2 regions of the Priestia sp. YIM B13486 genome follow, and region 2 is predicted to be linked to the other one. Evidence: riboswitches for the same ligand, from Rfam matches in the RefSeq annotation. Region 2 holds a riboswitch; the other holds the start of a gene.
What was found. A riboswitch is a leader RNA that binds a small molecule or an ion and turns the genes downstream of it on or off. The one in region 2 is predicted to bind ZMP and ZTP.
Positions count from the first base shown of each region.

Region 1: it holds a riboswitch for ZMP and ZTP, as region 2 does, so the genes downstream of both, ACFX4G_RS13760 (glutamate/serine transporter AimA) here and ACFX4G_RS07500 (phosphoglycerate dehydrogenase) in region 2, are expected to answer to the same signal.

Region 1 covers NZ_JBHZOZ010000004.1:351,167-354,647, forward strand. The annotation lists gene ACFX4G_RS13760 (glutamate/serine transporter AimA) at 1-1,541, opposite strand, end outside; ZMP/ZTP riboswitch at 1,598-1,676, opposite strand; gene ACFX4G_RS13765 (cupin domain-containing protein) at 2,062-2,661, shown strand; gene ACFX4G_RS13770 (DUF3311 domain-containing protein) at 3,039-3,242, shown strand; gene ACFX4G_RS13775 (sodium:solute symporter family protein) at 3,242-3,481, shown strand, end outside.
Region 2 covers NZ_JBHZOZ010000002.1:659,390-662,870, forward strand. The annotation lists gene htpG (molecular chaperone HtpG) at 1-1,151, opposite strand, end outside; ZMP/ZTP riboswitch at 1,362-1,440, shown strand; gene ACFX4G_RS07500 (phosphoglycerate dehydrogenase) at 1,609-2,808, shown strand; gene ACFX4G_RS07505 (hypothetical protein) at 2,932-3,393, shown strand.

The DNA of each region.
Region 1 (3,481 bases), on a different contig from region 2:
TTAGATTTGCCGCTTTTAATTCCCCAGTAATAAAAAGCTAATGATACGCAAGCAATCACTAGCATATCCCATCCGAAAGGCAAAATATTTTTGCCTCCGAATTTTTCGCTTCCTATGTAGGAAATAAAAATCATGCACGCTAAATAGATAAGCATCCAAGCCCCGGTTAAAAATTCTTTTTTAAAGCCCACCCATTTATTTTTCGCTTGGTAATAAAAATAAACAGGCAGGCCAATTGCCATAATAAAGATCACTTCACCTGTAAGCGGCCATCTTGCCCAGTAAAGCGTCAAGGAAGCAAAAACGAAGCCGCATGGCGCAATAACTGATGCCCCTTTTAAATAAAATGGACGGTAAAAGTGTGAAGCCGTTTTTCTTAATGTTATAAGCGCCACAGGACCCATAATATAAGAGATAAGCGTCGCTACTGAGATTACTTCTGCTAAGACACCCCATCCTCTAAATAAAAAGAGAAACAAGAAGCAAGCTGCTAAATTTAGCCACATAGCTGGGCGCGGGACATTGTAAAGTGGATGAAGAGTACCAAATATCTTTGGCAAGTATCCATTTTGCTGCATCCCGTATAACATTCTAGAAGTAGTTGCCGTATATGTAGCACCTGTGCCGGAAGGAGAAACAAATGCGTCTGCGTATAACACAATTGTTAGCCAGTTAATTCCAAGCGCAATCGCTAAATCAGCAAAAGGAGAATTAAAATTCAAGTGATTCCATCCATCAGCAATTGATGACGGACTTACTGCTCCGATAAAGACAATTTGCAATATAATGTATACAATTCCTGCAATAAAAATTGAACCAATTACAGCTATCGGAATCGATTTATTAGGTGATTTTGCTTCTCCTGCCATATTTACAGGACTTTGAAACCCATTAAATGCAAACACAATACCTGATGTTGCCACTGCCGTTAAAACACTGGCCCACCCATAAGGGGCAACCCCATGCTCACTTGAAAAGTTTCCACTATGAAAACCAGCGAAAAATAAAGCCCCTGCCGTTAAACCAGGAATAATTAATTTAACAATCGTAATAAATGAGTTTGCTTTCGCAAAGAGATTTACCGTCCAATAGTTCACAAAAAAGTAAACGAATAATAACAAAGACGCAACTGCCAACCCCTTGGACGTTAAAATTCCATTGTCTACCAATTCATGAGTCCAGCGAGCCCACTTCCACGGCCAAGTACTCATATATTGCACAGATGCAATAGCCTCCACTGTTATCGTTGAAGCGATTGAAATCCAGTTAGCCCAAGCAGCCAAAAAACCAATAAATGATCCGTGTGAATACTGAGGATATTTAACCATCCCCCCTGCTTGTGGAAACATCGCGCCCAGTTCAGCATATGATAGGGCAATGGTCAAAATAACCACCATTCCAATAACCCATGAAAAAATAGCCGCGGGTCCCGCAATTTGAGCTGCTTTCCATGCTCCAAACAGCCACCCTGAACCGATAATCGAACCTATGCCTGTCATGGTTAAAGCAAATGTTCCCATCTTCCTTTGCATATTGCTCATCCAAATCTACTCCTCTTCCCTAGGAAAATAAAAAAAACACTTGCGGAATTCTCTCAAGTGTTTGCCCAGGCGCGCGGCTTATACGCTATATGCTCCCCCATGGTCATCCATGTTGCGCCAGTCACATATAGGAATATATTTTTTATCAGTATATAACATTCATTTCTATTACTCAATACACAAAAATGTTTACATTACTTTTATAAAGATAATAAATTATTCGTAAAATTATGAATAAACCCTCTGAAAATCTCTTTTTAATTACAAAAACAACTAAAATCCTAACTTTTCTTGTTGTTTGATTCTTTTACTCCACGAGCAGATTACCTTCTAAAAATTATATTAATATATAATATTCATTTACATAATAAGAATTAACAGCTATATATCCATAGAATTCTTGCACTAGACCCTTTACTTATATACAATATGAAGAAAAGATACTAAAGTGAACTGCCCACCGCTTAGCTACGCTTGAAGTGGGAGACTTCTTTTAGGAAAACGTTAAAACCTACATATCATGCACTTCGCAACAAATGAAGTACTTCGAGCAAACTTCTCTGTTTACGCAAGCACAAAACAGGGAAAATTACGAAAAAAGATTGTTAGAGGGATGCTTATGAATTATGCAAATGTAAAAGTTCTTTATTTTGATGACGACGGAACCATTCCAAATCACCCTCGTCTTCCAGTTTTGTTGTATGAACACGTATTTATTAGTAAGAAAGAGAAAGTGGAGAGCATTTTTAATTCTCACAACTGGAAAAACAGCTGGGTAGGCGGCATACATGATTTTCACCATTACCACAGTAATTCTCATGAAGCACTAGGTGTAATTAGCGGATCTGCACGTTTAAAACTAGGTGGACATATGGGGGAAAATATCGTGGTGCATGCTGGCGATGTGCTCGTACTTCCTGCAGGAACAGGGCATATGCGTCTGCAGTCAACTGCTGATTTTAAAGTGGTTGGAGCTTATCCAGAGGGCATGGATTACAATTTAAGAACAGGAAAACAAACTGATCGCCCTCACGTATTTGATGAAATTGCACAAGTACCTATTCCTACAACAGATCCTGTTTATGGCGACAAAGGACCACTGACAGAGTGGTGGAACTAGACAAGCACTTATTGTCTAGTTTTTTTATTTGCTCTGTTTTATTCTTTCCATGAATCTCTATTTGAACATACAAATTCTTTTCTTATGATGCAATAGCAATATACTTTATCTCAGCGAAATAATAAAAACTTCCCGGTCAAAACTAAATTTCTTCTTTTCCGTTCTCTTTTTGCTTCAAGAGCAACTTCGCTTAGATTATCCCCCTTTTTTTCCTTCGTAATCATTTCAAATATACTCCCACCATAAGCTCTTTTTTGTTTTTCTAAAAAAATTTCCATAGATTATAACGAAATTTTCAAAAAACTTATTGCTTTACCATGTCAGACTTGCTATCATAGTGAACATTGTTAGATAAATTTTTAGTAGGAGGAGTAAAATTGAACAGAAAATTCATAATTTTTATTTTATTCATCATTCCATTTATTGCTCAATTCGTTTTTTTACCTTTTGTAAATAACATTCATCCAATTATTTTTGGATTACCTCTTTTGCATTTATGGTTATTTTTATGGGTCTTCTTAACGCCTGTGTGTACATTTATCATTTATCGTTTACAAAAATCTTGGGGGGACATTGAATAATGCAAGGAAATTTAACCGCACTTTTAATCACATCAGCAATTGTTCTTGTCGTTATCGCCATTGGTTTTATAGCGGGACGTGACAAATCATCTAGAAGCTCAGTTGAAGAGTGGGCTGTAGGTGGAAGACGTTTTGGAAGCCTGCTCGTCTGGCTTTTAGTAGGAGCAGATTTATATACTGCTTATACATTCCTAGGTCTTACAAGTACAGCTTATCAGGGGGGAAGCATCGCATTTTTT
Region 2 (3,481 bases):
CCAAATGATTCATAAAACTTCTCGTACTTTTCACGTTCGTTTTTAAGTAAGCTTTTTAATTCATTTTTGATTTTCTTGCCGATGTTTTTGGCAATCAGCTGAAGCTGTCGGTCTTGCTGCAAAATTTCACGTGAAATATTAAGAGATAAATCTTCAGAATCTACCATACCTTTTACAAAGCTAAAGTAATCCGGAAGAAGATCTGCACATTTATTCATAATTAAGACGCCGTTTGAGTAGAGTTCAAGTCCTTTTTCAAATTCTTTTGAGTAGTAATCAAACGGACTATTTTCTGGAATAAATAAAATAGCATTGTAGCGAATCGTTCCATCCACATTAATATGAAGGTGAGTGAGCGGTTTATCAAATCCGTAGCGCTTTTCTGAATAAAACTGCTCATAGTCTTCTGAAGTCAATTCATTTTTATTTTTCTTCCAGATCGGTACCATACTGTTGATAACTTGCTCTTCTGTATAATCTTCTAGCTCGTTATCAGAACCTTCTTTAGGACGTTTTTCCGTTATGTCCATTTTAATCGGGTAGCGGATAAAGTCTGAATACTTTTTAATAATTTCTTTTAAACGATAATCTTCTAGATACTCATCATATGTTTCATCTTCTGTATTTTCTTTAATTTTTAAAATAATTTGAGTCCCAACCGTTTCTTTTTCGCACCGCTCGATTGTATAACCATCAGCACCAGTAGATTCCCATTTATAGGCTTCATCGCTGCCTAACGCTTTACTAATCACGGTCACGACATCTGCCACCATGAACGCTGCGTAAAACCCAACGCCGAATTGGCCGATAATCGTGTGCCCGTCCTTTGTTTCATTTTCGTTTTTAAACGCAAGGGAACCGCTTCGCGCAATTGTGCCCAAGCTGCTTTCAAGCTCTTCTTGCGTCATGCCAATTCCAGTATCCGTAATGGTTAAGGTACGGTTAGTTTTATCTGGTGTTACTTTTATGTAATAGCTTTCTTTGTTAAAACGCAAGGAGTCGTCTGTTAAGGCTTTGTAATAAATTTTATCGATTGCATCACTTGAATTTGATAGAAGTTCTCTCAAAAATACTTCTTTTTGAGAATAGATGGAATTAATCATCATCTCTAATAATCGCTTTGATTCAGCTTTGAATTCTTTTTTTGACATAAGAAATTCTCCTTTCCAAATAGGGCTTATAAAACAATTAGCACTTGAGTGGATAGAGTGCTAATCACTCTTCTTATTTAACATGTATTAGGGTATTTGTCAATATATTAGGAGATTCACTAAAGAGATTAAAAATTAGACTGAAAAAAGCAAACTTTTAAAAAAAGGTTGAACGTTCTGAAAGAGTTTGCTAGAATATACTTAATTTCAAAGACTATATGTGACTGGCGAAACGCGGATAACCGTGAGGAAGCATATAGTGACGTAGCCGTTCGCCTGGGCAGAGGTAAGGGATTAATACATATCTCTTACCTCTTTCTGTTTAGGGGGAGAGGATATAGAAGTTATCACATATGTAGGCTAAAAAACCAGACTTTTTAAAAAATTAAAAATGAAGTTCCTTTATCCAAAGGTAAAAACATGTAAAACTACGATGATAATCAGAGGAGAGTACAAAATGAGCACATTAACATTAAAAAAAGTACAAACAATCAAAACATTAAACAACATTGCACAAAAAGGTCTAAATGTTTTTAATCAAGAAGGTTATCAAATTGACAACGACAGCGAAAATCCAGATGCGATTGTCGTGCGTAGCTTTAACATGCACAGCATGGCATTTGACCAAAATTTAAAAGCTATTGCACGAGCTGGAGCAGGGGTTAATAATATACCGGTGGACGCTTGCACGGAGCAAGGTATCGTTGTATTTAATACGCCAGGAGCTAATGCAAACGCAGTAAAAGAAATGGTTTTAACTACAATTATGGCTTCTTCTCGTAACTTATTTGCTGGAGTTGAATGGACAAAAGGATTGGATGGCCAAGGTGATCAAATTCCTAAGTTAGTTGAAGCAGGTAAAAAACAGTTTGTTGGAAAAGAAATCAAAGGTAAAACGTTAGGCGTTATTGGTTTAGGTGCAATTGGTGCTCTTGTAGCAAACGATGCGCTTGATTTAGATATGGACGTAATTGGTTTTGATCCATTCATTTCTGTTAATACAGCTTGGAATTTGTCTCGCAACGTACAGCGTGCAATGTCTCTAGAAGAACTATTTGCAGCATCTGACTATATTACGGTTCACGTTCCATTAACGGACGATACAAAAGGTGTTTTCAACAAAGAAACGTTTAGCATCATGAAACCTGATGTTCATATTTTGAACTTCTCACGCGGTGAGCTTGTAAACGAAGAAGATATGAAAGCTGCTCTTGAAAGTGGAAAAGTTGGACGATACATTACAGATTTCCCAAATCAAAATGTCTTGAACATGAAAAATGTTGTGCCAATTCCTCATCTAGGGGCATCAACTCAAGAATCAGAAGAAAACTGTGCGGTAATGGCAGCACGTCAAGTGAAAAATTTCTTAGAAACAGGAAACGTTAAAAACTCAGTGAATTTCCCGAATGCATCTCTTCCTTACACTGGGAAAAAACGCGTAGCTGCTTTCCATCACAACGTGCCGAATATGGTAGGACAACTTACGCAAGTATTCTCAAACTACAATTTAAACATCGCAGATATGGTGAACAGAAGCCGCGGTGAATATGCGTATACAATGATCGATATTGACAATCAAGTAAGTGACGAGATTGTGCCTGAGCTAGAAGAAAAAATCGGTCAAATTGAAGGAATTATTACAAGTCGTATTATCTAATTTGGTTTCCGTCATATTTTAGTGTTACAGCCCTAACTTAGAAAAGTTAGGGCTGTTTTTACATGGTGTTTACCTCATATCAATTCCTTCATTCTCATAGCATATAGAAATACCTTTAAAGAGGTGAACGTTTTGTCCGGAGAACTGATAGGAATTTTGATAGGGTCGCTCATCGCGCTGGCAGGAACATTCATTACGTCTGTCGTAGCTATAGTGATGTCGAAAGAGCAATACAAACAAGAGCTTCGCAAAGCATTTATCCAAAAGAAAGTTGATGCCTATACCCATGTGTGTCAAGTTATTCTAGCTATAAAAAACGATTTACTTACAAAAACTGTTTCTTCAGCCGGCTTAAACTGGACGGCTCAATCTATTAACAAACTAGCAGATGTGTGTATTACGGAAGGGCTATGGATCGATGAAGAAGACAGCAAAAAGCTGGAGGTTCTGCAGAAGCAGCTTTCAAAATTTGTATTTGATGAAATAGAACTGTCTAGACATGATATTCTCACAGCCTGTTATGAAATTGTTGAATATTGTGAAAAAAAGGTAAGGATTCTTCATTCTATGACTACAAAAGAATAGGTGATTCCTACTTTAAGAAGTGATAGTAGAAGTATTAAAAAAGCATCGGAATATAAAGTCAAAAAACAATCCGTTTATACACCAGCAG